Regions from separate parts of the Paenibacillus sp. FSL F4-0236 genome, predicted to be linked through region 2. Evidence: a T-box and tRNA genes for the amino acid it is inferred to sense, from the RefSeq annotation. Region 2 holds a T-box; the other regions hold tRNA genes.

Region 1 (10,704 bases), 1.3 Mb from region 2:
TTAGTACGAGAGGACCGGGATGGACGTACCGCTGGTGCACCAGTTGTTCCGCCAGGAGCATGGCTGGGTAGCTACGTACGGACGGGATAAGCGCTGAAAGCATCTAAGCGTGAAGCCCCCCTCAAGATGAGATTTCCCAATTAGTAAGACCCCTTGAAGACGACGAGGTAGATAGGTTGGAGGTGGAAGTGCAGTAATGCATGGAGCTGACCAATACTAATCGGTCGAGGGCTTATCCTAAAAATACCCCAAAAAGTGAAGAAAAGGCTGTGAAGCTAATTCCGAGTACTTTCCGGGGGCCCCGTAAGAAGGGCAAACGCAAATTCAATTCGGATTCAGTTTTCAGGAATCAAGTTCTAAACCATATGGTCCTAGTGGCTGTATGTTGATGAATTTGTTTTCAGCATTTGGCGATGCTGAGACCTGAATAATGCATTTGTACCGCAAATGCCCGTTTGGTGGCGATAGCGGAGGGGTTCCACGCGTACCCATCCCGAACACGACCGTTAAGCCCTCCAGCGCCGATGGTACTTGGACCGAAGGGTCCTGGGAGAGTAGGACGTTGCCAAGCACGCAAGACCACTGTTGAGTAATCGACAGTGGTCTTTTTGTTGTGCCTTGTAGAGTGAATTTGCTTGTAAGGGTTTTTATGATAAAGTGGTTTAATAGAGTCACTAATAGATTATTCATGGGGGATAAAGATCTTGATTATATGGATCAATGGAGCTTTTGGTGCGGGGAAGACAGAAACTGCATATGAATTACATCGCAGACTTCCTGATTCTTTTGTATACGATCCAGAGAATGCAGGGTATTACATAAGAGCAAACATTCCCGATGTGATGACAAAAAGTGATTTTCAGGACTATTATCTTTGGCGTGAAATTAACCACTCCATGTTAAAATACATAGCTAGCGAATATAGGGGAACGATTATCGTACCTATGACCATAGTCAACCCAGAATATTGGATGGACATTGCTGGTAATCTAATAAATGAGGGATTAGAGGTTCATCATTTTACTTTGTGTGCCTCACGAGAGACGCTGCTCAAGAGATTGGGTGGTAGAGGTGAACGGAATGACTCATGGGCCGTTCAACAGATCGACAGATGCCTCACAGGGCTTAATAAGGACGTATTTAAAGACCATTTAGACACAAATAACCTGACTACTCTAGGAGTCGTAAAGATGATAGCTAGTAAGCTTGATATCACTTTAACGCCTATTATAGAAGAAAAGTGAAAATATATTAATTTAGGTATTGCTATACTTCGAAATACATGATATAATCTTTTTTGTTGTCAAAACATTTTGTTTTCAATACGGCCCGTTGGTCAAGGGGTTAAGACACCTCCCTTTCACGGAGGTAACATGGGTTCGAATCCCATACGGGTCACCAATTTCTTTAAAACGTAATTGTTCTTCTGAAATAAAATGTTGCATTACAGGTTGGATTGTGTTATGATAATTGAGTTGCTTCTTTACATGGAGGCTTAGCTCAGCTGGGAGAGCATCTGCCTTACAAGCAGAGGGTCGGGGGTTCGATCCCCTCAGCCTCCACCATGAAGCTTTCTTATGGTAATGAATAGCTAAATATTTTTAATGACGCGGGGTGGAGCAGCCCGGTAGCTCGTCGGGCTCATAACCCGAAGGCCGCAGGTTCAAATCCTGCCCCCGCAACCAATTTTCATCAAGCAATTATATCTTTTGGAACCGTGGTGTAGTTGGCCTAACATGCCTGCCTGTCACGCAGGAGATCGCGAGTTCGAATCTCGTCGGTTCCGCCATTTTTCTTGCTTCATGAGCCATTAGCTCAGTTGGTAGAGCACCTGACTTTTAATCAGGGTGTCGAAGGTTCGAGTCCTTCATGGCTCACTTCTTAAGTGAGTCGGACACTAATACATATCGTGTGCGGACGTGGCTCAGCGGTAGAGCATCGCCTTGCCAAGGCGAGGGTCGCGGGTTCGATTCCCGTCGTCCGCTCCATATAAATTTTGCGCCCTTAGCTCAGCTGGATAGAGCGTTTGACTACGAATCAAAAGGCCGGGAGTTCGAATCTCTCAGGGCGCGCCATATTTTAACTTCATACTTTGCCGGCGTGGCGGAATGGCAGACGCGCTCGACTCAAAATCGAGAGGGAAACCGTGGAGGTTCGAGTCCTCTCGCCGGTATCAATTAGCAAGCGAAGCTCTTATGCGTTAAGCTAAGGGCTTTTGCTTTTCAAGTATAGTAAGGTAAATCATTATATTGTGGACTCTTAGCTCAGTTGGTAGAGCAGTAGACTCTTAATCTATTTGTCCAGGGTTCGAGCCCCTGAGAGTCCATCCTTAAAAGAAACGGCAGAGATGCCGTTTCTTTTTTTATAAGAGTTACACGGTTTCAATTATAGTCACAAAAAAAAGCCACAAAGTACGATATTAGCGTACTTCGTGGCTTTTGATATTTATGGAAGGATATTACCCGCAGCGCGGTAAATTTCATACCATTCTGGTCTGGTGAGTGTAATATCGGATGCTTTGGCAATATCCCGCAATCGCTGCGTATTGGTTGTACCTACAACAGGCTGCATATTTGCCGGATGTCTTAGAATCCAGGCAATGGCAATAGCGGTATTGGTAACCTCTTTTTCAGCTGCTAAGCGGTTAATGACCTCGTTCAATTCAGGGAACTTGTCGTTGTCCAAGAATACACCTTCAAAGAACCCATATTGGAAAGGTGACCATGGCTGAATGGTCATGTCGTGTAGACGGCTGTACTCTAAGATCCCGCCATCATGAACAACCGAACCGGAGTTAGTCATATTCACATTGAAGCCGGTATCAAACATACCCGTAAACATAATGCTCAATTGCAGCTGGTTGAACAGCAGCGGTTGCTTTACATTTTTCTTAAGTAGCTCGATTTGTAACGGGTTCTGGTTGCTGACACCAAAATGCTTGACCAATCCCTTGCTCTCCAGAATGTCAAAAGCCTCAGCCACTTCTTCCGGCTCGAACAGCGTGTCAGGACGGTGAAGCAAGAGCACATCGATATAATCGGTCTTCAAGCGTTTAAGGCTACCCTCTACGGATTGTAGGATATGCTCTTTGGAAAAATCAAAATAGCCCTTGCGGATTCCGCATTTGGTTTGGATCAGCATTTTATCACGCATACCAGGATTGTTCTGAAGTACCCCTGCGAATACCTCTTCAGCTTTGCCGTCCGCATAAATGTCGGCATGATCAAAGAAGTCTATTCCGAGCTCCAACGCACTATGTACATGTGTATCAGCCTCTTTTGCAGACAAATCCGCAATCCGCATACAGCCCAGCGAAATTTGGGATACGTCAAGTACACCATTCGCTACACTAATTTTCTTAACCATGAGTGATTCACTCCTTAGAATGTAAGTTAGAACTTGCAGTATTCTATCAAACCATATCACAAAGTGGGAGGCTAAGCCAATATGCCCTACGACGTATAGGTAGGTTGTAAGCAAAGTACAAAAAAGAGGCCGCCACATCAGTAGACTTCACTACTTTTGCAGACAACCTCTTTGTTTATACATCCAGAATTAGCATATGGATGTATTCAGAATCATTTTAATACATATTCGGAATGTCGACATTAGGATCAATATCTGCTTCGTAGTCTACGCCATCTGTTCTAAAGCCAAACAGATTGAAGAAATCTTGGCGGTAGCCTTCAAGATCAGCCAGCTCACCTGCATTATCAGTTGTCAGCTCGTCCCAACGTTTCATAACCTCTGTCTGGACATCCTCACGCATTTCCCAGTCGTCAATGCGGATCAAGCAGCTTCCGTCAGCAGTAGCCTTGCCTTCACCGTATAGGTGCTCAGAGAACAAGCGATACATTTGTTCAATACAGTTCTCGTGCAGGCCTTTTTCCTTCATCACTTCATAAAGTGCAGAGATATAAAGGGGTACTACAGGAATAGCTGAGCTGGACTGAGTTACGAGCGCCTTATTAACGGATACAAAGGCACGTCCGCCTTTTGATGAAAGAAGGTCATTCATTTGGATCGCAGTCTGTTCCAGATCGTGCTTGGCTTGGCCAATTGTTCCGTCCCGATAGATAGGGTGAGTGATTTCAGGCCCGATGTAGGAGTAAGCAACGGTAGTAGCACCATCTGCAAGGACATCAGCTGCTTGAAGCTGATCGATCCACATTCTCCAGTCTTCGCCGCCCATTACAGCGATGGTCTGACGTACTTCCTCTTCATTAGCAGGCTCAATGGTGGTCATGGATACTTCGCCTGTGTGGAAGTTCAAAGTTTTATTCGAATAAGCTGTTCCCACTGGTTTAATAACGGAGGAGAAGGTTTCTCCTGTTACCGGATGGGTACGACGAGGTGAAGCGACACTATAAATAACTAAATCGATGGTGCCGTATTCAGCTTTAATCAATGCAATGGTCTTCTCTTTAATCGCATCAGAGAAGGCATCGCCAACTATGCTGTGTGATTTAAGTCCAAGCTCTGCTGCTTGTTGTTCAAAGGCAGCGGAGTTGTACCAGCCTGCAGATGCGGTGCGCTGACCTTCCGCAGCTTTATCGAAGAACACACCAATGGTATTGGCGCCAGCACCAAAAGCAGCTGAAATTCTAGAAGCCAGTCCGTATCCGGTAGAGGCACCGATGACAAGTACATTCGCAGGTCCCTCAATTTTCTTTTGTGCTTTTACATATTCAATTTGTTGTTCTATTTGTTTGGCGCATCCCTCTGGATGGGCTGTTGTGCATATAAATCCGCGTGTTTTAGGTTGAATAATCATCAAGGAATTCCCCTTTGTATAAAAATTTAAGTCTACTGATACACAGAGAAAGTATAGCAAACAATATTTACTAATACAAAGAATTTAGGATATTCGATAAGAATCCGCTACCCTGTATTTTTGTTTGTTAGCTAGCTGTGCTATCGAGTCTTGATCATTTATTAAGGCTTGCGGACTCCAGTGACGTTATTCCTTAGAAAAGGGGCTGCCCCAGTAGCCATTTCATGACTTCAAGGACAACCCCCTTTACATTACTTACATATAAGGATCTATTACGTACGGAAGATTGAATCAATCGCTTTGATCTCATCTGGTGTCAGCTGAACTTTTAGAGTCTGGAGATTCGATACGATCTGTTCCGGACGTTTAGCTCCGGGAATAAGTGCGTCGATGGAAGGTACGGTCAAATACCAGGCTAGCACCACATGTGCGACTTCAACACCTTTGGCATCGGCAATTTGGCGAACCTTGTCCACCTTCTCCAGGTTTTTGGCAAAGGTCGCTCCTTGAAACATTGGGTTGTTCTTTCTATTGTCGCTGAACGTATCGCCTTGCTTATACTTGCCGCCAAGAAGGCCGGACGCGAGTGGGAAGTAAGGAACGAAAGAAATGCCAAGCTCCTGCGTGTAAGGGAGCAGTTCTTTTTCTGCATCACGGTGCAGCAGGTTGTAATGGGATTGGAGAACATCCACATGCCCGTCCTTGTTGGCTTCTCTCAGCTGTTCAATGGAGAAGTTGGAGACCCCGATCGCTTTGATCTTTCCTTCATCCTTCAGCTTCTTAAGCTCGCCAACAGCTTCATCCTTAGGAGTGCTTTCATCAGGGAAATGAATATAGTAAAGATCGATATAATCGGTCTGGAGGCGTTTCAAGCTGTCTTCCACAGACTGTCTTAGAAAAGCTGGAGAGTTGTCGATCGTAACCTTATCGCCAGTAATCTTGTGAGCGCCCTTAGTAGCAATAACCACATTGTCACGGCCGCCTCTTTCTCTCAGCACTTCTCCAATAAGTTCCTCGGATCTACCTGGACCATAGATAAAGGCAGTATCAATGAAATTGATCCCATGGTCAAGAGCGTTGCGAACGATGTCTTTACCAGTCTCATCATTTAAGCCGGGAAATAAATTATGCCCACCAACAGCATTGGCACCCAGTCCGAGAGGGAGTACCTGCAAATTTGTTCTACCTAAAGTTATTTTACTAGACATAATCAATCGTCAGCTCCTTAAAATAGAATATGAACTATATTAAGTATAGCTAATAGCCCGTGGTAAGACAAATTGCTGATTTCCAGCTTTATACATGAATATTTAAAGCGTATAAGTTATGATATAAAGAATAATTTTGCGTTCCCACATTTGTTGCCACAATGAAGTAAAGGAGGTTTGTCTTATGCTAGTTATTAATCAAAATGAAGTGGCTGAGCTATTAGCAATGGAGTCTTGCATCACAGTGATGGAATCCGTTTTGAAGGACTTGTCCGTAGGACAAGCCATACAGAGCTTAAGACAAGTACTCCCGCTGCACCAAGGCAATCTGATTGGCTTAATGCCGGGCTTTTTGCAGAGTGAAGAAGTAGCAGGTGCCAAAATCATCAGTGTGTTTCCAAGCAACCATGGCTCAGGTTTACCTTCCCATCAAGGGCTTGTTACGTTATTCGATTCTTCTACCGGTGTTCTGAAAGCTGTAGTAGATGGACAGAAGATTACCGCAATTCGCACAGCGGCTGTTAGCGCAGTAGCCACTCGTTATTTGGCTAGAGAAGATGCAGAGGTGCTTGCCATTCTAGGTACGGGCGAGCAAGCCAAAAGCCATCTGGAAGCGATGCTACTGGTTCGATCGATTCGTGAGGTCAGAGTTTGGAGTAGGACACTTGCAAAGGCAAGAGATTTCCAAGCAGAAATGAGCCGTAAATATGGTGTGGACATCCTTGTGGCTGAGTCTATTCAAGAGGCAGTTAATCCAGCAGATATCATTTGTACCGTAACGGCATCTACAGAGCCTGTGCTCAAAGGAGAATGGCTGAAGCCTGGAGTACATATCAATGCGGTTGGAGCCTGTAGAGCAGCGGATCGTGAGCTGGATTCGGAGACCGTACGGTTAGCTAAGTTATATGTAGACCGATTGGAATCCGCGCATAATGAATCTGGGGATTATTTAATTCCGCTGAACGAAGGCGTGATTACTTCAGGCCATATTATCGGTGAAATCGGTGAACTGATCAGCGGGAATATTGAGGGCAGAGCTACAGCTGATGAGATCACTCTTTTTAAAGGACTAGGACTTGCAATAGAGGATTTAGCAGCAGCCAACTTCATTTATAATGAAGCTGTTAAATTACAAAAAGGCATTGAAATTGCATTCTAAGGAGCGACCACATGATGAGCACATATGAAGGTTTGTATGATTTCAAGTTGACGGAGCAAGACGAAGAGCGGGCCGTACATTTGCATGAGCAGAACATTAATATTGATTTGCTATTTCAAGGTCCCTTATCTCCAAACGCAATTCCAGAGTCTGTGTCTAAAAAAATAAAAGAGCTGTGTGAGCCCTATAAAGATGAGCCGATGATATATAGCAGCATGCCAGCAAAAATGATCACAAAGCTGTTGGCCAGCGGTGAGATCCCTGAGTATAAAAGTGAATGGTATAAATCGGGAATTACCGCGGGTAACCGGGAACTTCATTTAGAGTCCTTAGAAAGCATGATCAATAGCATGGCTGAAGTTCAGCTTCAGTTTGACTCCGCAGATTGGTTAGTTAAAGCTTTAACCGCAGAGGATATACGTGCAGCCAAGCGTAATGGCCATAAGGCGGGTATTATCACAGCTCAAGAAACGGATGGCCTAGGTACTAATCTGGACCTATTAGATGTGTTACATAATTTTGGCTTAAGAATTTTACAATTAACTTATAACAATCAGAATCAGGTCGGTGCAGGCTGTGCAGAACAGTCGAACGCTGGGATTACGAATTATGGAAAAAGATTCATTGAGCGTCTGAACAAGCTCGGGATCATTGTAGATACGGGACATTGTGGAAAACAGACCACGCTCGATGCTTGCCAGTATTCTAAGACTCCGGTCATTGCTTCACACACGGGTGTGGAGGCTATCTATCCACATATGCGCTGTAAAAGTGATGAAGAGATTATCGCGATAGCGAAGACGGGTGGAGTCATCGGTATTTTTGCTATGCCGTGGTTTGTTCATGAAGATCCTAACCATACGACCATTGATCATGTGTTGGATCATATCGAATATGTGATTCGGCTTGTAGGCGTGGATCATGTCGGGATTGGAACGGATTGGCCGATGAGCGATGTGCTCTGGTCATTGGTTTATTTTAAAGAACATATTGCACCTAAGCTAGGATTTGCCAAAGGAGACGGACCTTCTACTGAAACCGTTGCTGGGCTTGAAAAATATAGCTATTTTATCAATTTTACTAGAGGTCTAGTGGCTCGCGGTTATAAGGATGAGGATATTGCAAAGATTATGGGTGGCAACTGGCTGCGTGTATTTGAAAAAATTTGGGGATAGGGGATAAATAGATGACAACATACTTGAACACAACTACATTTAACTTCTACTGTTCTGGCATTTATTCAGGGAAAATACATTTTACGGAACAACAAATTATGCTCGCTAAGGTTGATCCACGCAGACGAACACAAATGCAATACAATGCGCTGGATAGCCAGTTCAAGACCGTTCTTCCATTTCAAAAAATCCACGAACACATGGACGCTTACGCTAAAGCAGAATGGGTCAATGATGAGGTAGTTCTAAGTAATGGTGATCTTTATCAAAAGCATATTCAGTATCAGGCTGTATTGGATGGCCGTGAGCTTACTTCACAAGTATGGGCGCTACGAAAAGAGACGGCACTGGATATTGTGACCTTGGATGGTGAGATTATTGCCTTTCTTACGCCGAATCGGTATGGCATCGAGCTGATTGTTAAAGCAGGATATGAGACGCTGACGCCTCTGGTTGTTTATGATGATCCCCTTTTGTCCAAGCCAGAGTATGGTGTAAATGATTTGGGTACGGATCTGATTCCGATGCGTGATGGCGTGAGACTGGCTACGGATGTGTTTCTTCCTGAGGGCATTCAGCCGGGAACCAAGCTGCCGACGATTCTTGTGAGAACCTGCTATGACCGTAACGGGAAAAAAGAGATTTTTATGAGATGGGCTAACAAAGGTTATGCAGTGGTGTCACAGGACGTTAGGGGTCGGGCGGATTCGGAAGGGGAATTGATCCCTTTTTATAATGAACGGGATGATGGTTACGATACGATCGATTGGATTATCGCGCAGGATTGGTCAGATGGCAATGTTGGAATGTGGGGCGCGTCCTATCTCGGTTTTGTGGTTGTCTCGGCGGCGACCAGTGGGCACCCTAATTTGAAGGCTGTTGTGGATGAAGTGAATGTTGGCTCACCGTTTGTAGATACAGCGCGTAAGGGTGGGACGCTTTGCTCTTGGCCACTCTTGTCTTGGACGCTTGCACAATCTGTGGGTACCCGGACGGATTTTGATATTTTTGGGGGCATTACGGTGAACCCAGAAGCGGCCGTCGATGCGAGACCGATTAAGGAGATTCCACAGCAAATGATCGGCAAAGCATCTGGACCATGGGATTTGTGGAGCCAGCATCCGGAGTATGATGATTTCTGGAGAAACTGTACCTTTACGGAACGCGGGGATCAAGTGCAGGTCCCTATGTATGTGATCTCAGGCTGGTATGATGGCGACAGCCCTGGCATATCGGAGACTTGGAGAATGCTGACTGAACATGATGTGCCAAATCGTAAAATCCGTCTGGGTGCATGGGAGCATGGGCCAAACCGAGCCAGAGATTATGAGGGTGTAAGCTTCGGCAATGATGCAGTCGTCTATGATTATGATGTTTCTGTATTGCGCTGGTTCGACCGCTTCCTCAAAGGCATTCCGAACGGAATAGATCAGGAGCCTAGAGCCTCTTATTATGTCGTTGGTGAGAATCAGTGGAGAACGTCGGAGGATTGGACACCAGTTGAAGCTACAACTACGCCGTTTTATCTTTCCAGTGCTGGTCGGGCTAATTCAGGACAAGGAGATGGGAAGCTGCTCACAGCGCCAGAGGAACACTCTCCAGAAGATACTTATGTCTATAACCCAAATGATCCTATGAATGATAGCGGTGAGCGGGAGCCTGAAAATTTGCGGAAATATGAGCTACGAAATGATATTCTTGTGTACACTAGTGAGGTGTTGACGGAAGAATTGACTATTGCTGGCGAATTGTCTGCTGTCATCTACGCCGCTAGCACAGGTAAGGATACGGATTGGGTAGTTACGCTTAGTGATGTGAATGAACATGGAGACTCTATCCGGTTATCTAACTATATTGTCAGAGCTAAATATCGTCATGGGTTTGATGCACCAGAGCTACTCACGCCAGGGCAAGTGGAGGCATACGATATTTTCATGCCGAATATTGCTCACAGATTTGCCGTAGGACACCGAATTCGTTTTTCGATTACCTCTTCCAGTAAATTCGTTGCTTTCCCGAATACGAATACTGGTGGTAACCCGTATGAAGATTCAGAGGCGATTACAGTGCTGCAGACTGTTTACCATAATAGTGAATATCCAAGCCATGTGAAGCTGCCGGTTATTCCTAACGCTTGAACGGTACTGCAAGGTCAACCTTGCAATTAGGATAAAATAGCGATTATTCACAGAAAAGCGCATAAATGATCCCTTCTCAGGTCACAATAGGGAAAAACCAGAATGAAGGGATTAACGTGTCGCGCATAAAAAAACAACTTTGGCAGCGATGGAGACGTTGGAAAAAGGCGCTTTGGGTAGGGGCAGCTTGTTTAGCTCTTACTGTACTGGCATGGCGCAGTATGCAGGTACCTGAGGAAATCAGTGGACT
Region 2 (10,704 bases):
AAGGTACTCGAAATCAACATCCATCACGAAGTCTTCCAGTCTTTGAAAGCAGCAGCTGAGAACGATAAAGAGAAGCTCGGTTTATACACGAACCTGCTGTACAACCAAGCACTGTTGATCGAAGGTCTACAGGTTAGTGATCCTGTTCAATTCACCAATGATATTTGCAAAATCATGAAATAGATATTAGAAAAGCCATCCTATCGTATTACGATTGGGTGGCTTTTTTTGTGCGGAAAAGGTAGTAATCGATTTCAGAGTCATTATTTGTGCAACCGCTGATCGAATAGATTATTTCACCTTGTGTATTTTTTTTACTCGTCACTTCGGAGCAGGTATCGGTTCTAACTCCTGTGTTACTTCCACCGAATGCATCATTAGAAGTATCGTAGCTATAACTAATTACATTGCCATCAAACTTCAAATCCTTAAATATGGGATCGCCCTCATCTGTGTAACTTGTAACTCGTATATTGTCTGCTTTTTTGCTGGAGAGATTAGTTATAAATTGCTCGAATTTATCGAGGTTGTACACTTTTTCAAAAGAAACAATATCCCCTCTACTGATGGCTTTTTCGGAAGTATAGGGTTCACTTTTGGGAACAGAATTAACCTTATTATCGGAACAACCCCATACCCCTGCTAGTAAAAGAACAGAGAGTATAAGCAAGTTTACTTTTTTCATTGAAGGACCTCCTCCTTGTAACTTATTTATATAAAAGACGAAAATTAATTGAAAAAGTTACAGTGAGCTTGATGTTTCACATTGACAATAAACAGAAAATTAAGTATCATTTCCAGTAACTTGAATATTTAAAGGCAAAGAAGAGAAAGAGTACCACGGCAATTCTTTCTACAGAGAGCTCCGGTCGCTGAAAAGGAGTAAAGAAAAACCTTGGGAATATGGTCTCAGAGCTGCGCATCGAAACCTTTTGGGTTGTAGGCTGCGCCGGAACCTGCATCCGTTATAGTGCTAGGGTATAAACGTTTATTAACGTCGTACCTGAAGAGGTAAATGTCATGAGGCATTTATAAAATTAGGTGGTAACACGTGAGTAGAACTCTCGTCCTTTGTGGATGGGAGTTTTTTTGTTGTCTAAAAAAAGGAGGAGAAGGTTAATGAGTAATGTGTTTATTGGTGGTGCTTGGCCGTATGCGAATGGATCTTTACATCTTGGAAGATTATCAAGTGTGTTGCCTGGGGATGTGCTGGCACGCTATTTTCGCAGCAAGGGGGATAACGTTTTATATGTGTCAGGCAGCGATTGTCATGGCACACCTGTAGCGGTTCAGGCTGCTAATGAAGGGATCACACCCGAAGCTTTTGCCAGTCGATACCACGAAGAGTTTCTGCAGTGTTTTGAACAGCTGGGATTTAGTTATGATCTTTATACTCGAACGGATCAACAGCAGCATCATAAGGTTGTGCAAGAGTTGTTTGCGAAGCTACTAGAGAATGGTCATTTATATAAAAAAACCATTGCGCAATGTTACTGTGAGGTGGATCAGCGCTTTTTGCCAGACAGATACGTGGAAGGGACTTGTCCAGTATGTGGCCAGCGGGCGCGTGGAGATCAATGCGATTATTGTTCTACGATTCTAGACCCTGCCGATTTATTGGACAGAGTCTGTAAATTATGTGGGAATACACCGTCAGAACGACCGACAGAACATTTTTATCTTAGCTTATCTAAATTTCAATCTGAATTAACGGAATATGTAGAGGAAGCACAATTTTGGAGAGAAAACGCTATAAAACTGACCAAACGTTATTTAAAAGAAGAACTGCAGGACCGCGCGGTAACAAGAGACTTATCTTGGGGTGTAGATGTTCCTATAGCTGGATTTGAAGACAAGAAGATTTATGTTTGGATTGAGGCGGTAAGTGGTTATTTATCAGCCAGTAAGCAGTGGGCTGCACAGTCTGGGCGGAGCTGGGAGGATTTTTGGTCAGAGGAACAAGAGGACATCACCGCTTATTATGTCCATGGTAAAGATAATATTCCTTTTCACACCCTGATATGGCCAGCCGTCTTATTAGGAGCAAGAGAACTACATTTACCGGATCGGATTATATCCAGCGAATATTTAACCCTTGAAGGGCAGAAGTTCTCCACTAGCCGTAATTGGGCAGTCTGGGTACCTGATATTCTAGAGCGGTATCATCCTGACTCTATTCGTTATTTCTTAATTGCCAACGGGCCTGAGAAGCGGGATACGGATTTTTCCTGGAGAGAGTTTATTTATAGTCATAATGGTGAGCTGCTTGGAGCATTTGGTAACTTTGTGAATCGCTCATTGGCTTTTGTAGAGAAGTTTTATGAAGGGATCGTGCCAAGTGGAAAGTTAGATAAGGGGTGGAGCGACAACATTGACCTCTTGTATCTGGAGTCAGGACGCCTAATTGAAGCGGGAGATTTGAAGGATGCGCTCGAGTATATTTTCTTTTATGTACGTAAGGCAAATCAGTATTTTGATCGGCAAAAACCTTGGATTCAGGTAAAAGAAGATCAGGAGTCCTGTGGTTCTACAATATATACATGCGTGCAGATTATAGCTAATTTGGCGAATTTGCTGCATCCGTTTCTACCGTTTTCTTGTGAGAAGATCAGGGGATTCCTATCGCTTGAACTACCGAATTGGAAGCCCCGCTCGGTTCCCCCTTATCAACAGGTAACTGATTTGCAATTGTTGTTTGAACGAATTGATATAAGTCAAATTAAAGAAGAAGAGCAAAGATTAGAACAACAAAAAGTCAATAAATAGGAATGGTTAAGACAAGCTCCGGGCAGGATCTTTAACCCTTTAAAAACATCCCTGCTGATTAACCAATAAATTACATCACAGCATAGCAAAAAGGACGCCTTTTTTTGTGGAATCATTTGTACCATCAAATGACTCTGTAACAGAAAGAGGCGACCTCATATGAAAGTCTAAAATGCTTCCAAATCTTATTCAATCCGTACTTCTCGAGGAAGACTTTGTGATTCGTCTAACTGATAATATGATTATTCTCTTACTTACTTGTTCTCCATGCAAGGATACCCGCGTTCATACTCTTACAAGCCTCTAATGCTACTTCTGACGTATTAAGCTCATCCCCCCAAGCGATGTAGTAACGGAATTCATAGAATCCACCTAGTGTCGCCTTAAAGTTCGTTTCCCAATAATTATTCATGGGCCATGAATAGAGATGGGCTGGATCATGCGCGAGTCCAGGGTGTCCGCTCAATAGTCGATCCTCATAGTCTAAGGAGCCGAGTTGGATGAGAGGTGTATCTGGCATCGCAATGGCAACACCACGTGTGTCACGGACAAAAGCTACACCTTCATCGACACAATAGAAATCTGCTAAGGATCCAGGCAATTGATCAATTCGTGGACGTAAGGCTGCGCCTGTCTTTTCTATCCACAGCGCATCTTGCCCAGCAGCGGAAGCACTCCCAAACGGAAGTGAAATGTACACATTTTCTGGATCCCATACACTTTCCTTATGCATGCGTACGGCTACATCAGCACGTGCGCGATCACCGTATACGGTGACGAGTAAGGAATAGTGACTGCAACCATTCACGCGATAGGTCAATTGAACTTTTCCATAAAGTGCACCCTTTTCAACGATATTGACATCAACTAATGCTCCGACAGAGGTTATTGCATCAGCGCCTCTACGATTACGTCCCATCTTACGGCGTACATCATACATGCCAAATTCATTAGGTGCTTCTGTTACGTTGTAGACAGGGGAGAATGCATTGTGATTACGATCAGACCGCAGTAAATCTTGTTGACTGCTCTTGTCAAACCACTTCGTAATCCCTGCCCCGGGTTCCCATTCGATTCGAACGAAAGGTGACTCGATAAATTTAGGCGTCACATGTAGCTTCGGTGGAACCGGAGGAATAATATCCAGCATGCGATCGGATCCAACATAATCTGTTCGATATGCTGTTACGGGCGGATGCTCTTCGATTGCCTTAATCGTCAATTGTACCTTTTGATTAGGCTGCAAAGTTACTGGAATTGTAATGACGACCCCGCGGTGTCCCGTCACCATTTGAGCTTCGTAGACGGTTCCAGTCACTTCATCGATCACTTCAAAGCCATTTTTCAGCTCTGTAATGTACCAGCCCTCCATAATTAACTGGGCATAATCGGTTTGTATAAATTCACTTGGGTTATACAATTCAAATTTCATAGGACGATCTGGTCCTAATAGTGCATCTCCTTGTGCCTCAAGGATATCGTATAATGCGGTATGGGCAAGTGAACTCGCATTTGCGGCATAAGCTTCTTTACGACAGCCCAGCTCTTGTACGAATGGGTTCCAAGGTTCTGTCACAGAGGAATGGTATCCCCATGTATGTTCAGCAAATAAAGCCAACTCGTATTCAATCGCCTCAAGCCGTACTTGGTCAACAATCTCACGGGTAGGATCTATTTGCTTCACTTTCGTGTACACGCGTTGCGCCTCTCGGAAGATCTGAACATGCATCGGAGTAGTAGCTGAGCCATCTGTCCACCAATCCGGCCAATCTCCTCGAAAGGTCTCGATCTCATCCGGATGCTCGTTCGCATATGCTCTTAAATCTGTAAAGAAATCATCCAGTGTCGCTGGTTGAATCAAGATCCGATCACCATGCAACGCATTCCAATGGTTTACAAAATCCATTAATGCGGCATTCGGTGAGCCATTATCTGTAGGGAGCCCAGATACCATGACAGGTACTAACGGGAAGGTATAGCCATCTTCAACTAATTGCTCTAAATATCGATCAAACCGCGCTTCAGCGACTTCCAAGGACACGCCTTTTCGCACGTCATGCTCATCACGAATCGTATAGGAACCTCCTATACCAGGAATCAAGCCGAGGTCATTTCCGAACATATAATGCTCGCCACTCCACGTTAGAATTCGATCACCTTTTGGTGTTTCCCACCAGAATGGAATTTGTTTCTTCCATAATGGAAACATGGAGTGATGTGTATGAATACAGGTTATTAAATTCTCGATACCAGCATCGGCCAAGACTTGACTATATCCCCAACCAAAGCCAGTGATGTCTGCAGTCATAGCAGAACGTACGGGGAATTGAATCGATTGACCATAGTCAGTAATCCGTTGAATCATGACGGAGAGCATCTCTTGATTTAATTGCTCGCCGAAATTGAGATAGGTTCCAGATAGACCGATATAGCCTTTTTGTACCGCTTGCGCGAATTCTTCTTTTTCTGTTGGTGTCGCTTTTAAGAGGAAGGATTCAACAGGCCAGAACGTTTCGCATACCCATTTGTAGCCCTTCCAATCTAGGCGAGCACCGCTTTCGATGTCACGTACAATTTGTAACGCTTGCCGAATGTAATTGACATGATACTGCCGGATTTTCTCTTGACGTTCTGTATAGCCAACATCCGTATGGGAATGTTGAATGACGTAAATTTTCCATGGTTTGTGGGTGTTCATTGTAAAGCTCCTCTCAGGTATTTTATGATTAAAGATGAGATTGGAATTTCAGCTTGAAGCGGAATAACGCATCTTCTTCGTACCAAGCCTGGAAATTTGTACCCCAGACATTGTTGTGTAAATTGACATGCATTCCTCCAGTAAGTGAAGCAAATGTATGATCAAATTGCACAAGCCGTGGTTCTCCAGGAGATACGAGCGCGGCATCTAATGTCGTGATATCCACTTGACCGTCCGCTGCCGCATAATACATGCCCTGATCTACCGCATGCAGATTGCGATTTCCCCCTTTAACAACGTCTAGTGGGGAAGTGAGTTGTCCGATTTTATCAAGCTTCCATTGATTTGGATTATTGACGATCGGATTGAAGCTCATCCATGCTGCTTCTGGGAGGCGATATGCATCCTTATGGAACCATTGAAGCTTACATTCTACGGTAGCAGTGTGCTTCTTAAATATATATTCGATGGTCAACTCTCGTGGAGCACCCATTCCTTCACTAGCTGCTCTAGGCATCTTTAACGTAGCAAGGACAACATCCTGTTCTTCTCCACATAATGCTTGCAAGGATAATAGTTTGGGTTTCGTCACGGTATGCATTATCCATTCTTTCGTCAGATCCATACCTGGTTTCCCGAAATCTCCGGTTGCCCATACATGCGTATTTTTCCATCGCACGTGATATTCACGGTACCAACGATCATAATCCGCTTGGGAGAAAGTCTCATATGAGAATAATCCGATCGGGTTGTTCGGCCCAGCCCACTCTCGATTACGTTGGTCTAGCAAACTGATAATAGAACCGTTATCCTCAAACACGACCTCAAAGTCTCCTAAAGTATAGGATTGATCCGTGTACAGGATTGTCGCATCCGCATTAGCAATCTGTGGACGAACCGGTCGTAATGCGGCTAGAGCAGCTCGTGCTTCGATCTGACGTTTTACGCCCAGAGTAGATACGGCATTTTCTAAATATTCCCTTTGCTCTTGCCAAGACTGCTCCATGAGACTAAATGAGCGGGCACTAAGCTTCTCCACGGCTTCCACGCCGAACATCTCGATCATTTCAGCGCGTGAATTTTTTTCGTAAAAACGATATTCAAGTGGGTTTAAGTTCACATCAACCTTGTCTCGAGCTCGTGCTTGCTGAAAATCTTCCTTATCATAATGAATGTAATCTGCCAGATAACGCTTAATATCTACACCCCACGTATGCTCAGGAATCATAATTAATTCATCGCAGAAGTTGTGATATTCCTCGTCGGCTGCAGCAAGAGATCCTTCTAGTAGCCATTTACTCTTCAAGCGAAGTAGTTCACGATAACAAGCTAATTTGTAGGGATCAGTCGAAGATCCATGGATCCAGCTATCCCCAATCTCTTCTTCGACGATCGGTAACGTATCACGAATGGCCCATACCTTCTCCGCATATTGATCCAACGTGGATGCTCTGATATCCGCATGTGGATAGGCCTCACGAAGTTGAGTGAATTCCGCTTTAATTTGTTCAACGGTGGAAGGACCATGATTATCATGCGTATGAGCAAAGTATAAAACATCATTCAAGCCTTCTGTTTCGAAGGTTGTTCCATAATCTTTACTATATTGAACGACGATTTCAGAACCATCTGGATTTCTCCACAAAAACATCTCAGGAACATGAGGAACATGGCTTGATGGGTTTACACCTAAATGAAGATACTTCATACCCGCCTTGGCCATATGTGTAATCAGCGCACGTGTATGACCAGGGACATCCGTCATTTTGGCTGCAATGGTGTGGATACCAAAGCGTTGGTCAAGACGTGTGGCCATTTGAATACCGTAATCTAGAAGCTCGGCATCGTATAATTCGGTATAGGTCGTGAAAGGGAGGCCATGCCATCTTAAATAGCCTTTTGCAATAGCTTCCTCTACTTGCTGTTTCTCCTCGGTTGTTCCATGTTTGAGTAAGTGATGAATTAACCAAGAACCCGTTGTCCAAATAAAAGAACCTTGATCAGGATGTTCATTAAAGTACTGTGCTGTTGTGATCGCACTTGGGAAAAATAGTTTCATATAACGATCAGTAACATGTTTAGCGAGATCGGTATATCCGATATCTAAATGTGTCTTGAATACAACATGGATCTGTGGTGTGCTGTGTGGCACGTTTATCACTCCTTATTCGTGTTTACGCTTTCAGTTTAAAACAATTTATATCATTTGACTTTTCAATTTGTATCTAATAGGATCAGAAACATAAATGAGCAAATATACGATTCGGAGTAAGCTAATGTGATCAGAAGAGAGGCAGCGTGTATACGATGACAGACGCTATAAAGAGTGAACGCTGGGTATATTTAATCGATTGGGAAGAGGGTCCTGCAGCCCATGTTAAAGATCTGATCCTTCTGGGATACGACCATTTCAGTAGAGCCATGCCTTTGACAAATCACGTGCACGAAGATGCTTATGAGTTTGTATATATGGAGCAAGGAACCGCAGTGTGGGAAGTTAATGGACAATTTCACCCAACGAGCGCACAGCATATCATTTATACACGACCTGGTGAACGTCACCGTGCTAGTTTTGATTATATTGGGCCATGTAGGATCTGGTGGATCATCGTTCGTGATCCGCTGCAGCATGGTCATTGGTTCGGACTGGATGATGCTGAACGCCAAGTATTTGCACAATGGATACATCGCTGTCCTCGTATTCAGTTGGTTAGCAAGGAAATCGTAGATTATTTCAAAAGGGTCCAACAGTTAATTAACCAGCAGGATACAGAGCTTGTGGAATTTCAGATTCGTCATGGAGTTCTGGAAATTCTACAACGCATTTTGCATAACACTCCACTCAAAGCGCAGTCGCATGATATGCACGCGTATACGCTGGAGCTTAAGACAAGACTGGAACAGAATCCATCTGAACGCTATACGATAGGACAGCTTGCGTCGGAGATTGGTTTAAGTGAGTCGCACTTTTACCGTATATTTCGTGAAATGAACGGACAATCACCAACAGCGTTTATGGATCGGATTCGAATGGACTGTGCTTGTCGTATGTTAGAGGAATCGAAGGTGAGCATAACGGATGTTGCTATGGAGCTTGGGTTTAAGACGAGCCAACATTTCGCGACGGTCTTCAAGAAATTAATTGGTGTAACGCCGAAGGCATGGCGCACACATTCGAAAGTCTGCAATTAAGTATTGAATTTCTGTAAGATGCATCTTATAATGAACTTAAATCTAATATCTGATATTTCAGTTTGAACTTGAATCAATTGGAGTTGTCCTATGAATGTAAAAATTGAACGACTAGATTTAAATGAGCAAGTGTACCAAATTTTGAAGAATCAAATCCTTACGCGGGAATATAAAGGTGGTGCACGACTGGATCTCAATGATTTAAGTGAGAAGATGGGGGTTAGTAAAACTCCTGTGAAGCTTGCGATCCATCGATTGGCGAATGATGGACTTATTGAAGTCGTATCACGGTCAGGTACCTATGTGAGTCAATTAACGAGTGGGCGAATCGCTGAAGTGATGGATGCTCGCATCATGATTGAGAAATGGTGCATAGAACACCTATCGCAGGAAGATCGTGAGCATCTTGTTACGAAATTAACAGAGTTTGTGGAGCGTGCAAGTACCCATCTGAATAGTCCCCAATTTTTGTATGAACAATTTCTAGAAGCAGATGTTCTGTTTCATAAAGCTATTGTGACGATGAGCCATAATCAGTTAATTCTAAAACAATATGAGCTCTTAAATAGCTTTCTGTATATTTCACGTATATTTCATTTCCAGAACTTCGATCGATCTAATGAAGGTTTGCTAGAGCACGAGCAGATTATTGAGGAAATAAAGCAAGATCGCCTGGAACAAGCGACTCATTTACTCGTGTCGCACTTGGAGAAGAGTAAGAAACACATGATGTTTCTAATAGAAGAGAATGGTGGGGCTATCTAAACTGACTGGTATTTCCTGCACAAACGCTACTCGATCTTAAAAGGACGACGTAGTCGTTTATGCTTGTTTATACTGATATTTCAGATTTTAGATTGGAGGATCTAACCAAGCATGTAAAGGAGCAAAAGAAATGCGATTAGGTATTGGTTTATATCGTCATATGTTACATACAGATTATTATCGATTTGCGAAACAGGCAGGCTGTGAGGCGGTTGTTGTCCATCTCGTAAATTATTATGGAGATATTGATGATGAGGGACTTCCTTCAACAGATGGGCAACGAAATTATGGTGTAGCACGCTTAAATGACCCAATCTGGGAATATGAGAATCTTGTGAAATTAAAAGAAGAGCTCAATCAAGAAGGACTTGAATTCGCAGCGATTGAAAATTTTAATCCATCGGATTGGTATGATGTGTTACTTGCTGGCCCAAAACGAGACGAACAAATTGAACAGATTAAGCAGATCATCCGGAATGTAGGTCGAGCAGGGATTCCTGTAATTGGATATAACTTCAGTATTGCTGGTGTGTGGGGACATATTCAAAAGCCATCTGCACGAGGAGGAGCGCTAACATCGACGTTTCATCCTGACAGCAATGAGTTAAATCATCCAATCCCACTGGGTCAGGTATGGAATATGACGTATGACGCGAGTTTGTTAGATAAGGGATATCTCCCACCAACCTCGGAGCAAGAAATATGGGATCGTTTGGCTTATTTTCTAGAACGTGTTCTACCTGTTGCGGAAGAAGCTGGGGTTAAATTAGCATTACATCCAGATGATCCGCCGATGCCGCAAATCCGTCAACATGCTCGATTAGTGAATGAGCCTGATAAATATCAGAAAATGATAGACCTTGTTCCTAGCCAAAGTAATTCGATTGAGTTCTGTATGGGCTCTATTCAAGAAATGGTGAATGGAGATGTGTATGAAGCAATTGATCAATATGCTTCACAGGATAAAATTTCATACGTTCATTTTCGTAATGTTAAAGGGAAGGTGCCTCATTACACAGAGGTTTTTGTCGATGATGGTGATATTGATATGTTGAAAGCATTACGTGTATTGAAGAAGCATCAGTTTACAGGTGTACTTATACCCGACCATACGCCACTAATGACTTGTGATGCGCCTTGGCATGCGGGGATGGCGTATGCGTTAGGTTATATGCGTGCCATTATGCGTCAAGTTGAACAAGAATAAGAGCATAAATATTATAGAAAAGGGATGAATCTTATGAAAAATCAAGCCTATTTAGATCAATTGCAAGAAAAACTAT
Region 3 (10,704 bases), 4.2 Mb from region 2:
CATGGATAAAGGCTGCAATTAACCACAAGCTCACTAATAAGGCAGTCCATCTCTTTTGCTTGGCAGCCAGCTCACTCCATGGCTTTATCAGCCACAGCTTCACCTTCTCAAAGTGAATGGCGAGATAAGCACCCATCATATAATAGGCCAGGTAGGAGATCGCCAAGCTCCCTTTTTCAACAATGTGCAGTTCGTACTTATTCCAAAAAATAAAACCCCACTGAAGCGCCAAACCCACCGGTATCGCCCATTTCATTAAGAAGCGGGAACTCTGCAGTAGCTTAAGCAGCACTGGAAAAAGCAAATAAAACTGAATGCTAATAAAGACAAAATACAAATGCGCATATGCGGAACCCGAGAATAACGCTCTAGAAAAGCTTAACAAGTTATCTCCAAGGCTCTGCATCAATCGTCCGTTCACATATAGAGTTAGTGCATAATAGCCCATAGAAGCTAGCAAATAAGGCAGTAAGATATACTTTAATCGCCGACGGTAGAAATTAATGATCAAGCTACGTGTCACAGGACGACCATAATAATTATAAAACAATACGAAGCTGCTAAGGAAAATAAATGAGGGCGTACCGAATTTAAAGAAAATGTTAATCCAGTTCAGCCAGTAATAATAAGGTGAATGCAGTGCCTGCTCTCCAGCAGCAAAAGATGAGGCATGCACATGCAGTACACCTAATATAGCTAGAGCTCTGAAAATATCCAGCTGGGGCAGCCTTTCCTGTCTCACAGTATTCATATTAAATTCCTCTTCTCTACTATGATGGTTGTTCATAGAGACGCTAAGCGGAATGTGGAAACTGAACATACCAGGAAGTCTGCACTTGCTGAATTTACATTCTGATATTTGACGCTGAATGCCTAGCGTGGGATTTACGTGATTACTAAGGTTAATTATACCGCCTACATCCGAATAAAAAACTTAAGAAGATCTTAAAGTTTTCTTAATATGCTTCTCCAAGACGCAAGAAACCCTGCAGATCCTGCGCTAAAAAAACGCAATATGAAACTGCAGGGTTTACGAAGCATCTTTTACACTTGTTCCGAAGAATCTTCCGATGAAGCTGGACGTAGCTCTCGCAGTGGATTGCCTCCTACAAAAGAGCCAGCCGCCACATTCTTGTGTACTACTGATCCTGCGGCAACAACTGCCCAATCACCGATGGTTACACCGGGAAGAATCGTTGTATTCGCGCCAATCAATACATTTTCACCAATCACTACTTCTCCCAGGCGATACTCCTTGATTAAATACTCATGCGCCAGAATCGTCGTGTTATAACCGATAATAGAGTTCTCACCCACCGTTATTTTTTCCGGAAAAAATACATCCACCATCGCCATCAGACCGAAGGAAGTATGCTTGCCTACCTTCATCCCGAGAATCCGACGATAGATCCAGTTCTTTAACGGTAGAATCGGGCAATAACGGGCAATCTGAATAAAAATAAAGTTGCGGACACCCTTCCACGGGCTGACCGTACGGTAAATGTACCAAAGTGAGTTATGACCTTCTACAGGATATCGGGTTACGTTTCTCACGATTCACTCGTTCCTCGCTCCACAATTTCTATAATATCCTTCATGTTATGGATGATATAGTCGGGATCATACTTGCGGAGAGTCTCTTCGCCTTTTAAAGACCACGATACTCCAGCCGCATATACACCAGCAGCTTTTGCTGACTGAATATCAACCGTACTGTCACCCACCATAAGAGTTTTACGAGGATCAACGCCAAGGTTATTGACTGCTGTCAGAACAGGCTCTGGATGTGGCTTTGGTTCAGTAACATCGTTCACCGTCACAATCGTATCCATGTACTTTAGCAAATCAAACATCTCAAGTGACTTAATCGTTGTTGGACGAATTTTTGTGGTCACAATCCCCATTTTAATTCCACGACGTAAGAGCTCTTCCATTGTCTCATTCACTTGAGGAAAGGGACGTACTAACTCATCGTGATGTTCATAATTATAAGAACGGTAGGATTTCTCAAGCGCACCACTTACATCCTCAAGTCCAGAGAAGACTCTCATCTGTTGCTGAAGGGTTGTGCCCATATGCGGAATAATCTCTTCCCTAGTGAGTGGAGCTAGACCATTGTCCTTCAGCGCGTACATAAACGAACTAATAATTAGCTCATTCGTATCGACAATCGTTCCATCTAGATCAAAAAGAACGCATTCTATCATAAGCTTTACTGCTCCTTCTTATCTCCATCCGCAGGCTGTCCTTGCTCAGGTTGAGCCCCGTGACGAGCTTTCTGCGGTGTATTTACTGCGCTTTCAGGCACTATAGTATCTGCTTTGATCGGTTTAGTACATACGATAGGATCAGAATAATGTGCTTTAGGCTCTCCAGTGACCCTACGAATAATGATAAGCAGTACAGCTGCGACGATGATCAGTAGAGCAAGCAGCTGAGAAATACGAATATTTCCATAGCTTGGGTCCAAGTATCCTTGCTCAAAGCCTAACCATTCCATCGGTTTCCACAATCCGTTCATAAAGGATGCCAAACCTGCACTTCCATTAAAGGCCAAGCTGTCCGTACGTATGGCTTCAATGAAGAAACGACCGATGGAATACCATATAAAGTAAGACATGAAGATCTCACCGGCACGCACAAACTTCTGGCGACGAAGGACCATGAGTAGCGCGATACCCAGTAAGCTCCAAAGAGATTCATATAAGAAGGTCGGATGATGAAAAGCATCCCCTATGTACATTTGGTTCACGATGAAGTCAGGTAAATGCAGTTTATCCCGTAAAAAAGACTCTTCAACCACGCTGCCGTATGCCTCTTGGTTGACAAAGTTTCCCCAGCGTCCAATCATTTGACCCGCAAGTAGTCCAGGTGCACAAATATCAACGATACGCCAGAAGGGGTAGCCTTTATAGCGGAAATAAATAATTCCGCAAATAATGGCTCCAATTAACGCACCGTAAATGGCGATGCCACCATTCCAGATCTTAAAGACATCTATTAAATTATCCTTATAATCCTCCCATTTAAACGCTACAAAGTAAATCCGTGCCCCAATAATGGCCGAAGGCACACCTAGCAGCAGCATATCCATAAAGAATTCTTGTGGTATACCAAACCGTTTGCCCTCGCGGATCGCAAGAAATAACCCCGCGAGTGCACCGAAACCTAGTATTAATCCGTACCAGTGTACTTGCAGTGATCCAATTGAGAAGACAATAGGATTTAGTGCTAATGGGAACATTCTCTCACACTCCTAATCGAGATCATCCATATCTTCAGATATGGTCGCAGTTAGCTTATTCGTGAACTGCAGGGCTGCATTAAAGCCCATTTGTTTCAGGCGATAGTTCATCGCTGCAACCTCTATAATAACTGCAAGGTTACGTCCTGGGCGTACGGGAATCGTTACAAGCGGAACATCTGTGTCAATAATCCGTGTCGTTTCCTCATCAAGTCCAAGTCGATCATACTGCTTGTCTTGCTGCCAAGCTTCCAATCTAACAACAAGTGTAATCCGTTTATGATTACGAATGGCACCCGCACCAAAAAGTGTCATTACATTAATGATACCTACTCCACGGATCTCCAGTAAATGACGGATTAACTCAGGGGCTGTACCATGCAGCTGGTTATCTGAAGTCTGACGGATCTCTACGGCATCATCAGCAATCAATCGATGACCGCGTTTTACAAGCTCAAGGGCTGTTTCACTTTTACCAATCCCACTACTACCCGTAATTAGCATACCTACACCATATACATCACAAAGTACGCCATGAATAGTCGCCGTAGGGGCTAATTTCCCTTCTAGGAAGCTCGTCAAACGGCTGGAGAAAATAGTCGTAGCCATCGAGCTGCGAAGCACAGGAAGAGCCTTTTCATTACTTATGTCAATTAACTCCTGAGGCACTTCCAAACCACGTGTAATTACAATACAAGGTGTGTTATCATTACAAATTCCACGAAGTCGACTTTTCCGCTCAGCTTCGGGCAGCATGGAGAAAAAAGCGAGTTCTGTTTTGCCTAGCAATTGAACACGTTCTTCTGGATAATATTCAAAATAACCAGCAATCTCTAGTCCAGGGCGATTCAGGTCATCGACCGTAATGGGTCTCTTTAGACCTTCCTGGCCGGAAATAACCTCTAATTGAAAATGCTGTACCAATTCAGATACTTTTACTTTCTTAGCCATGTAATTTCGTCCTTTCGTCACCTGCGGTATTTGTCCGCTTACTGCGTCCGGTTGGCAGCGATCTCTTTACATTCCGGAGGTAATTCTCCTGCTATCTTAATTGATAACGCTTATGAATGCAATCTTAGCGCCTAACCAAACAGGGGCCATCTAAACAATAAAGCCACCCTTTCGGGTGGCTTTATCAAGAGAGAAAAGATCTTTACAATCTTATCCCAACAAAATGTTAGCTTCGGATTCTTTATCAAAGAAGTGAATTTTGTTCATATCAATAGCCAATTTAGGCTTGCTGCCTTCGCGAGTAGTGGAACGTCCATCTACACGAGCGATTACAGTAGATTTACCAAGGCCGCTCAAGTAAAGGAGCATTTCGTGACCAAGGTTTTCAGTAACATCAACCAATGAAGTGAAGATTGTGTTCGGGGAAGCTTCCAAGAATACTGGCTCTTCATGGATATCTTCTGGACGAACACCCATGATTACTTCTTTACCGATGTAACCTTTGTTGCGGATGATTTGAGCTTTTCCGCCTGGTACTTCAACATCAAGGTTCTCAGCACGGAAACGGATAGAACCGCTCACTTCGGACAAAGTACCATTGATAAAGTTCATTGTAGGGGATCCGATAAATCCAGCTACGAACAAGTTTGTAGGTTCATTGTACAACTCTTCAGGGGAAGCTGCTTGTTGAATGATACCATCATACATAACTACGATACGATCACCCATTGTCATAGCTTCTGTTTGGTCATGCGTTACGTAGATACAAGTAGTTTCAAGGCGCTTAACCAGTTTAGTGATTTCAGCACGCATTTGACCACGAAGTTTAGCATCCAAGTTGGAAAGAGGCTCATCCATCAAGAAGACTTGTGGATCACGTACGATAGCGCGTCCCAAAGCGACACGTTGGCGTTGACCACCGGAAAGCGCTTTTGGTTTACGATCTAGCAAATGCTCGATATCAAGAATTTTAGCAGCTTCGCGAACTTTCTTGTCGATTTCATCCTTCTTCACTTTACGAAGTTTCAAACCGAAAGCCATGTTTTGGTATACGCTCATATGCGGATACAGGGCGTAGGATTGGAATACCATCGCGATATCGCGGTCTTTAGGTGCAACGTCATTAACTACACGATCGCCAATGTACATTTTACCTTCGGAGATTTCTTCCAAACCAGCGATCATACGCAAAGTTGTGGATTTACCGCAACCGGAAGGTCCAACCAATACTAGAAATTCCTTATCTTTAATATCAAGATTGATATCGATTACTGTTGCTTTATCTGAACCCGGGTATTTTTTGAAAATATGCTCTAAACGTACGCCTGCCATTGTATTTCCCCCTCGAGTTAATTATTAATTAGTTAATATAAAAATTCTGTTTCCTTGTACATTTATATTACCCCAGTCGGGACACTATGGCTATTTGTAAGGTTCACAAAAAACCTATTTCCTTTTCGTCACTTTATACAAAAGCATAGTAAGCTTAACAATAGCAGCGTCCCCAAAGCTTCGTACATCTGCTCCGGTCTCTTGTTTTATCTTATCCAGACGATAAAGCAGCGTATTACGATGGATATACAACTTCTTGGCGGTTTCACTTACATTACAGTCCATCTCAAAAAAAGTCTCCAAAGTCAGCAGCATTTCTTTATCTGATAGTACAGAGGAGTAGTCACCAATTTGTCCAAGCAACTGTTTGCGGCGTACATCAGGAATGCTGTTAACCAGACGTTCCAAATGCAGTTCCCAAGGTAAATGAATATACTCTCCTACTTGAAAAATACGACCAAGTACAATCGTCTCCCTGAGCAAAGCTACAGATCCAGTCAATCCCTTAACAGGGACTATAGCCGGAGCTACTGCCAAATGGAATACCCCTACCCATTCACTAGCTATCAGCTCATGTAACCCCATACTAGTCTGTGCTAGAAGATCATCTACACTCTCTTCTTCATCATCCTTATCATCCCCGCCCGTAAGTAATTCTTTACGAGCTAAAATTAACCATTCCTTCTCTTGAAGGGGAATGAGCAGAATTTCGTTCTCAAAATAGCTACGCAGTAATTTCATCAGTGAACGATAAGAGATCTGTGGACTATGGGCAATCTCACTACTTAGGAGGAATGGAATCATATCTCCGAACAGACGTCCCTTTAGGGTGATCTCATCGGGAATTTCAGTGTCATTTTTCTCTTGCTCTAGCTCCGTGTTCAACCAAGCGCCAAGCTGCCGCGCCTCCACTTCACCTTCTTCTCTAAGCCCTGTAGCTTTAAGTGCAATAGCAAAATTTCGAACTGCATAGTTGACCAGTTGTACTTCCAGAGAGGTGAGCCCCTCCATTTCTACCCAGACAGCGGTTATACGTCCGTCACTCTCATACAAAGGTGCCCAGAGATGACCCTCATGGATTACCAGCTGATCCTGTCCTTCTAATCCCATGCTAAAAAGAGAAGCTGAATGCTGCCTCCCTAACTGCTTGATTCCGGTTCTCTTTCCGGTGAGCTGCTCTAATTTTTTCCGCAATGTCTCACTATCCATAGTCACCATGCTCCACCACTTTTGCTCTTTTCGCCTATTTTAGCATATTCTCTTATATTATGTTAATCGCTACAGTAGCGCGCTACTATAATACAACCATAAAACACAAAAAAAGCCACCACCATAAGGTGATGACTTTCTGTTTGGGATGAGCCATGAAGGACTCGAACCTTCGACACCCTGATTAAAAGTCAGGTGCTCTACCAACTGAGCTAATGGCTCATAAATGGTGGGGGATGATGGATTCGAACCACCGAACACGTACGTGAGCAGATTTACAGTCTGATGCGTTTGGCCACTTCGCTAATCCCCCAGGGAAAAGTGGCTCGAGACGGATTCGAACCGCCGACACGAGGATTTTCAGTCCTCTGCTCTACCGACTGAGCTATCGAGCCATATTAAATTGACATAAAAATAAAGTGGTAGCATTAAACTTCCCACCCTAGTCTTGTGGAAAAAAATGGCGGAACCGACGAGATTCGAACTCGCGATCTCCTGCGTGACAGGCAGGCATGTTAGGCCAACTACACCACGGTTCCGCATTGATAATAATGGTGCCGGCGAGAGGACTTGAACCCCCAACCTACTGATTACAAGTCAGTTGCTCTACCAGTTGAGCTACACCGGCACGGTGTAAAAAGTAATTCTAAAAAAGTAATAATGGTGGAGGCTGAGGGGATCGAACCCCCGACCCTCTGCTTGTAAGGCAGATGCTCTCCCAGCTGAGCTAAGCCTCCAGGTATTATGGTAGCGGCGAAGGGGATCGAACCCCCGACCTCACGGGTATGAACCGTACGCTCTAGCCAGCTGAGCTACACCGCCACAATAATTAGAAATGCTATGGATTGAAAATGGCGGAGAGAGTGGGATTCGAACCCACGCACCGCTTACGCAGTCTAACCCCTTAGCAGAGGGTCCCCTTATAGCCACTTGGGTATCTCTCCAAACGATATCAGTACCACAGCAATCCAAACAGGAATTTGACTCCCTGAAAACTGAATCCGAATTGAATTTGCGTTCTAAGTATAGGATAAGCCCTCGACCGATTAGTATTGGTCAGCTCCATGCATTACTGCACTTCCACCTCCAACCTATCTACCTCGTCGTCTTCAAGGGGTCTTACTAATTGGGAAATCTCATCTTGAGGGGGGCTTCACGCTTAGATGCTTTCAGCGCTTATCCCGTCCGTACGTAGCTACCCAGCCATGCTCCTGGCGGAACAACTGGTGCACCAGCGGTACGTCCATCCCGGTCCTCTCGTACTAAGGACAGCTCCTCTCAAATTTCCTGCGCCCACGACAGATAGGGACCGAACTGTCTCACGACGTTCTGAACCCAGCTCGCGTACCGCTTTAATGGGCGAACAGCCCAACCCTTGGGACCTACTTCAGCCCCAGGATGCGATGAGCCGACATCGAGGTGCCAAACCTCCCCGTCGATGTGGACTCTTGGGGGAGATAAGCCTGTTATCCCCAGGGTAGCTTTTATCCGTTGAGCGATGGCCCTTCCATGCGGTACCACCGGATCACTAAGTCCGACTTTCGTCCCTGCTCGACTTGTAGGTCTCGCAGTCAAGCTCCCTTATGCCTTTGCACTCTTCGAATGATTTCCAACCATTCTGAGGGAACCTTGGAACGCCTCCGTTACTCTTTAGGAGGCGACCGCCCCAGTCAAACTGCCCGCCTGACACGGTCCCCGTACCCGGTAAGGGTACTAGGTTAGAACCTAGATACGATCAGGGTGGTATCCCAACGGCGCCTCCACCGAAGCTTGCGCTCCGATTTCTACGGCTCCCACCTATCCTGTACAGATCGTACCCAAATTCAATATCAAGCTGCAGTAAAGCTCCATGGGGTCTTTCCGTCTTGTCGCGGGTAACCTGCATCTTCACAGGTATTAAAATTTCACCGGATCTCTCGTTGAGACAGCGCCCAAGTCGTTACGCCATTCGTGCGGGTCAGAATTTACCTGACAAGGAATTTCGCTACCTTAGGACCGTTATAGTTACGGCCGCCGTTTACTGGGGCTTCGGTTCATAGCTTCGGGTTACCCCTAACCACTCCCCTTAACCTTCCAGCACCGGGCAGGCGTCAGCCCGTATACTTCGCCTTGCGGCTTCGCACAGACCTGTGTTTTTGCTAAACAGTCGCTTGGGCCTTTTCACTGCGGCCCCCTCGTGCTATTCACACTACCGGGGCACCCCTTCTCCCGAAGTTACGGGGTCATTTTGCCGAGTTCCTTAACGAGAGTTCTTCCGCGCGCCTTAGAATTCTCTTCTCGCCTACCTGTGTCGGTTTGCGGTACGGGCACCTTCTCCTGGCTAGAGGCTTTTCTTGGCAGTGTGAGATCATGACCTTCGCTACTATAATTTTCGCTCCCCATCACAGCCCAGCCTTAATGATGTGCGGATTTGCCTACACATCAGCCTCACTGCTTAGACGGACATATCCATCAGTCCGCGTCACTACCCTCCTGCGTCACCCCATCGCTCATAGCGGATTACGGTGGTACAGTAATTTCAAACTGTTGTCCTTCGACTACGCCTTTCGGCCTCGCCTTAGGTCCCGACTTACCCTGAGCGGACGAGCCTTCCTCAGGAAACCTTGGGCTTTCGGCGGATCAGATTCTCACTGATCTTTTCGTTACTCATACCGGCATTCTCACTTGTATGCTGTCCAGCGCTCCTTACGGTACACCTTCAACCCACATACAACGCTCCCCTACCCCAGATACATACGTATCTAGCCATAGCTTCGGTGGTGTGTTTAGCCCCGTTACATTTTCGGCGCAGAGTCACTCGACCAGTGAGCTATTACGCACTCTTTCAATGGTGGCTGCTTCTAAGCCAACATCCTGGTTGTCTGTGCAACTCCACATCCTTTCCCACTTAACACACACTTGGGGACCTTAGCTGATGGTCTGGGCTGTTTCCCTTTTGACAATGGATCTTAGCACTCACTGTCTGACTCCCGGCAATAAGTATATGGCATTCGGAGTTTGACTGAGCTTGGTAATCCTTGCGGACCCCGCACCCAATCAGTGCTCTACCTCCACTACTCTTATACCGAGGCTAGCCCTAAAGCTATTTCGGGGAGAACCAGCTATCTCCGAGTTCGATTGGAATTTCTCCGCTACCCCCACCTCATCCCCGCATTTTTCAACATGCGTGGGTTCGGGCCTCCAGTGCGTGTTACCGCACCTTCACCCTGGACAGGGGTAGATCACACGGTTTCGGGTCTACGTCCACATACTAAATCGCCCTATTCAGACTCGCTTTCGCTGCGGCTCCGTCTTCTCGACTTAACCTTGCATGTTAAACGTAACTCGCCGGTTCATTCTACAAAAGGCACGCCATCACCCATAGATAGGGCTCTGACTTTTTGTAAGCACACGGTTTCAGGTTCTATTTCACTCCCCTTCCGGGGTGCTTTTCACCTTTCCCTCACGGTACTGTTTCACTATCGGTCGCCAGGTAGTATTTAGCCTTAGCAGATGGTCCTGCTGGATTCATACGGGGTTTCACGTGCCCCGCACTACTCGGGATCCGTCTCGGAGAGAACACAGTTTAGGCTACAGGGCTTTTACCTCTATCGCGGGCCTTTCCAGACCTCTTCACCTACCATATTCCTTTGTAACTCCATGTGAGACGTCCCACAACCCCTAAGAGCAAGCTCTTAGGTTTAGGCTGTTCCGCGTTCGCTCGCCGCTACTGACGGAATCACTATTGTTTTCTCTTCCTCAGGGTACTTAGATGTTTCAGTTCCCCTGGTCTGCCTCTACATCTCCTATGTGTTCAGAGATGAGTAACTGCGAATTACCACAGCTGGGTTTCCCCATTCGGACACCCCCGGATCAAAGCTTGCTTACAGCTCCCCGAGGCAGTTTCGTTGTTCGCCACGTCCTTCGTCGGCTCCTGGCGCCTAGGCATCCTCCGTGTGCTCTTATTAGCTTAACCTCGATTTTTCCTA

The links. A T-box is a leader RNA that pairs with one kind of tRNA and senses whether it is charged. The one in region 2 lies ahead of metG (methionine--tRNA ligase), so its partner is inferred to be a tRNA-Met.
Region 1: it encodes a tRNA-Met, which carries the amino acid that the T-box ahead of metG (methionine--tRNA ligase) is inferred to sense. The anticodon was not compared.
Region 3: it encodes a tRNA-Met, which carries the amino acid that the T-box ahead of metG (methionine--tRNA ligase) is inferred to sense. The anticodon was not compared.

What each region holds. Positions count from the first base shown of each region.
Region 1 covers NZ_JBBOBK010000001.1:564,390-575,093, forward strand. The annotation lists rRNA gene NSQ29_RS02580 (23S ribosomal RNA) at 1-240, shown strand, start outside; rRNA gene rrf (5S ribosomal RNA) at 455-571, shown strand; gene NSQ29_RS02590 (AAA family ATPase) at 705-1,244, shown strand; tRNA gene NSQ29_RS02595 (tRNA-Glu) at 1,327-1,401, shown strand; tRNA gene NSQ29_RS02600 (tRNA-Val) at 1,490-1,565, shown strand; tRNA gene NSQ29_RS02605 (tRNA-Met) at 1,609-1,685, shown strand; tRNA gene NSQ29_RS02610 (tRNA-Asp) at 1,712-1,789, shown strand; tRNA gene NSQ29_RS02615 (tRNA-Lys) at 1,805-1,877, shown strand; tRNA gene NSQ29_RS02620 (tRNA-Gly) at 1,914-1,988, shown strand; tRNA gene NSQ29_RS02625 (tRNA-Arg) at 1,999-2,075, shown strand; tRNA gene NSQ29_RS02630 (tRNA-Leu) at 2,095-2,173, shown strand; tRNA gene NSQ29_RS02635 (tRNA-Lys) at 2,254-2,326, shown strand; gene NSQ29_RS02640 (aldo/keto reductase) at 2,446-3,366, opposite strand; gene fabV (enoyl-ACP reductase FabV) at 3,584-4,774, opposite strand; gene NSQ29_RS02650 (aldo/keto reductase) at 5,047-5,982, opposite strand; gene NSQ29_RS02655 (ornithine cyclodeaminase family protein) at 6,167-7,141, shown strand; gene NSQ29_RS02660 (dipeptidase) at 7,153-8,316, shown strand; gene NSQ29_RS02665 (CocE/NonD family hydrolase) at 8,328-10,454, shown strand; gene NSQ29_RS02670 (BofC C-terminal domain-containing protein) at 10,571-10,704, shown strand, end outside.
Region 2 covers NZ_JBBOBK010000001.1:1,836,227-1,846,930, forward strand. The annotation lists gene htpG (molecular chaperone HtpG) at 1-183, shown strand, start outside; gene NSQ29_RS08410 (DUF4362 domain-containing protein) at 209-685, opposite strand; T-box leader at 814-1,075, shown strand; gene metG (methionine--tRNA ligase) at 1,120-2,766, shown strand; gene NSQ29_RS08420 (glycoside hydrolase family 38 N-terminal domain-containing protein) at 3,017-5,464, opposite strand; gene NSQ29_RS08425 (DUF5054 domain-containing protein) at 5,493-7,616, opposite strand; gene NSQ29_RS08430 (AraC family transcriptional regulator) at 7,772-8,656, shown strand; gene NSQ29_RS08435 (GntR family transcriptional regulator) at 8,747-9,421, shown strand; gene NSQ29_RS08440 (mannonate dehydratase) at 9,552-10,628, shown strand; gene NSQ29_RS08445 (RraA family protein) at 10,662-10,704, shown strand, end outside.
Region 3 covers NZ_JBBOBK010000001.1:5,996,500-6,007,203, forward strand. The annotation lists gene NSQ29_RS26670 (acyltransferase) at 1-751, opposite strand, end outside; gene NSQ29_RS26675 (acyltransferase) at 1,045-1,554, opposite strand; gene ppaX (pyrophosphatase PpaX) at 1,551-2,207, opposite strand; gene lgt (prolipoprotein diacylglyceryl transferase) at 2,213-3,244, opposite strand; gene hprK (HPr(Ser) kinase/phosphatase) at 3,257-4,195, opposite strand; gene NSQ29_RS26695 (ABC transporter ATP-binding protein) at 4,406-5,527, opposite strand; gene NSQ29_RS26700 (PucR family transcriptional regulator) at 5,642-6,736, opposite strand; tRNA gene NSQ29_RS26705 (tRNA-Lys) at 6,886-6,958, opposite strand; tRNA gene NSQ29_RS26710 (tRNA-Tyr) at 6,964-7,049, opposite strand; tRNA gene NSQ29_RS26715 (tRNA-Phe) at 7,059-7,131, opposite strand; tRNA gene NSQ29_RS26720 (tRNA-Asp) at 7,198-7,275, opposite strand; tRNA gene NSQ29_RS26725 (tRNA-Thr) at 7,289-7,364, opposite strand; tRNA gene NSQ29_RS26730 (tRNA-Val) at 7,398-7,473, opposite strand; tRNA gene NSQ29_RS26735 (tRNA-Met) at 7,482-7,558, opposite strand; tRNA gene NSQ29_RS26740 (tRNA-Ser) at 7,589-7,680, opposite strand; rRNA gene NSQ29_RS26745 (23S ribosomal RNA) at 7,763-10,691, opposite strand.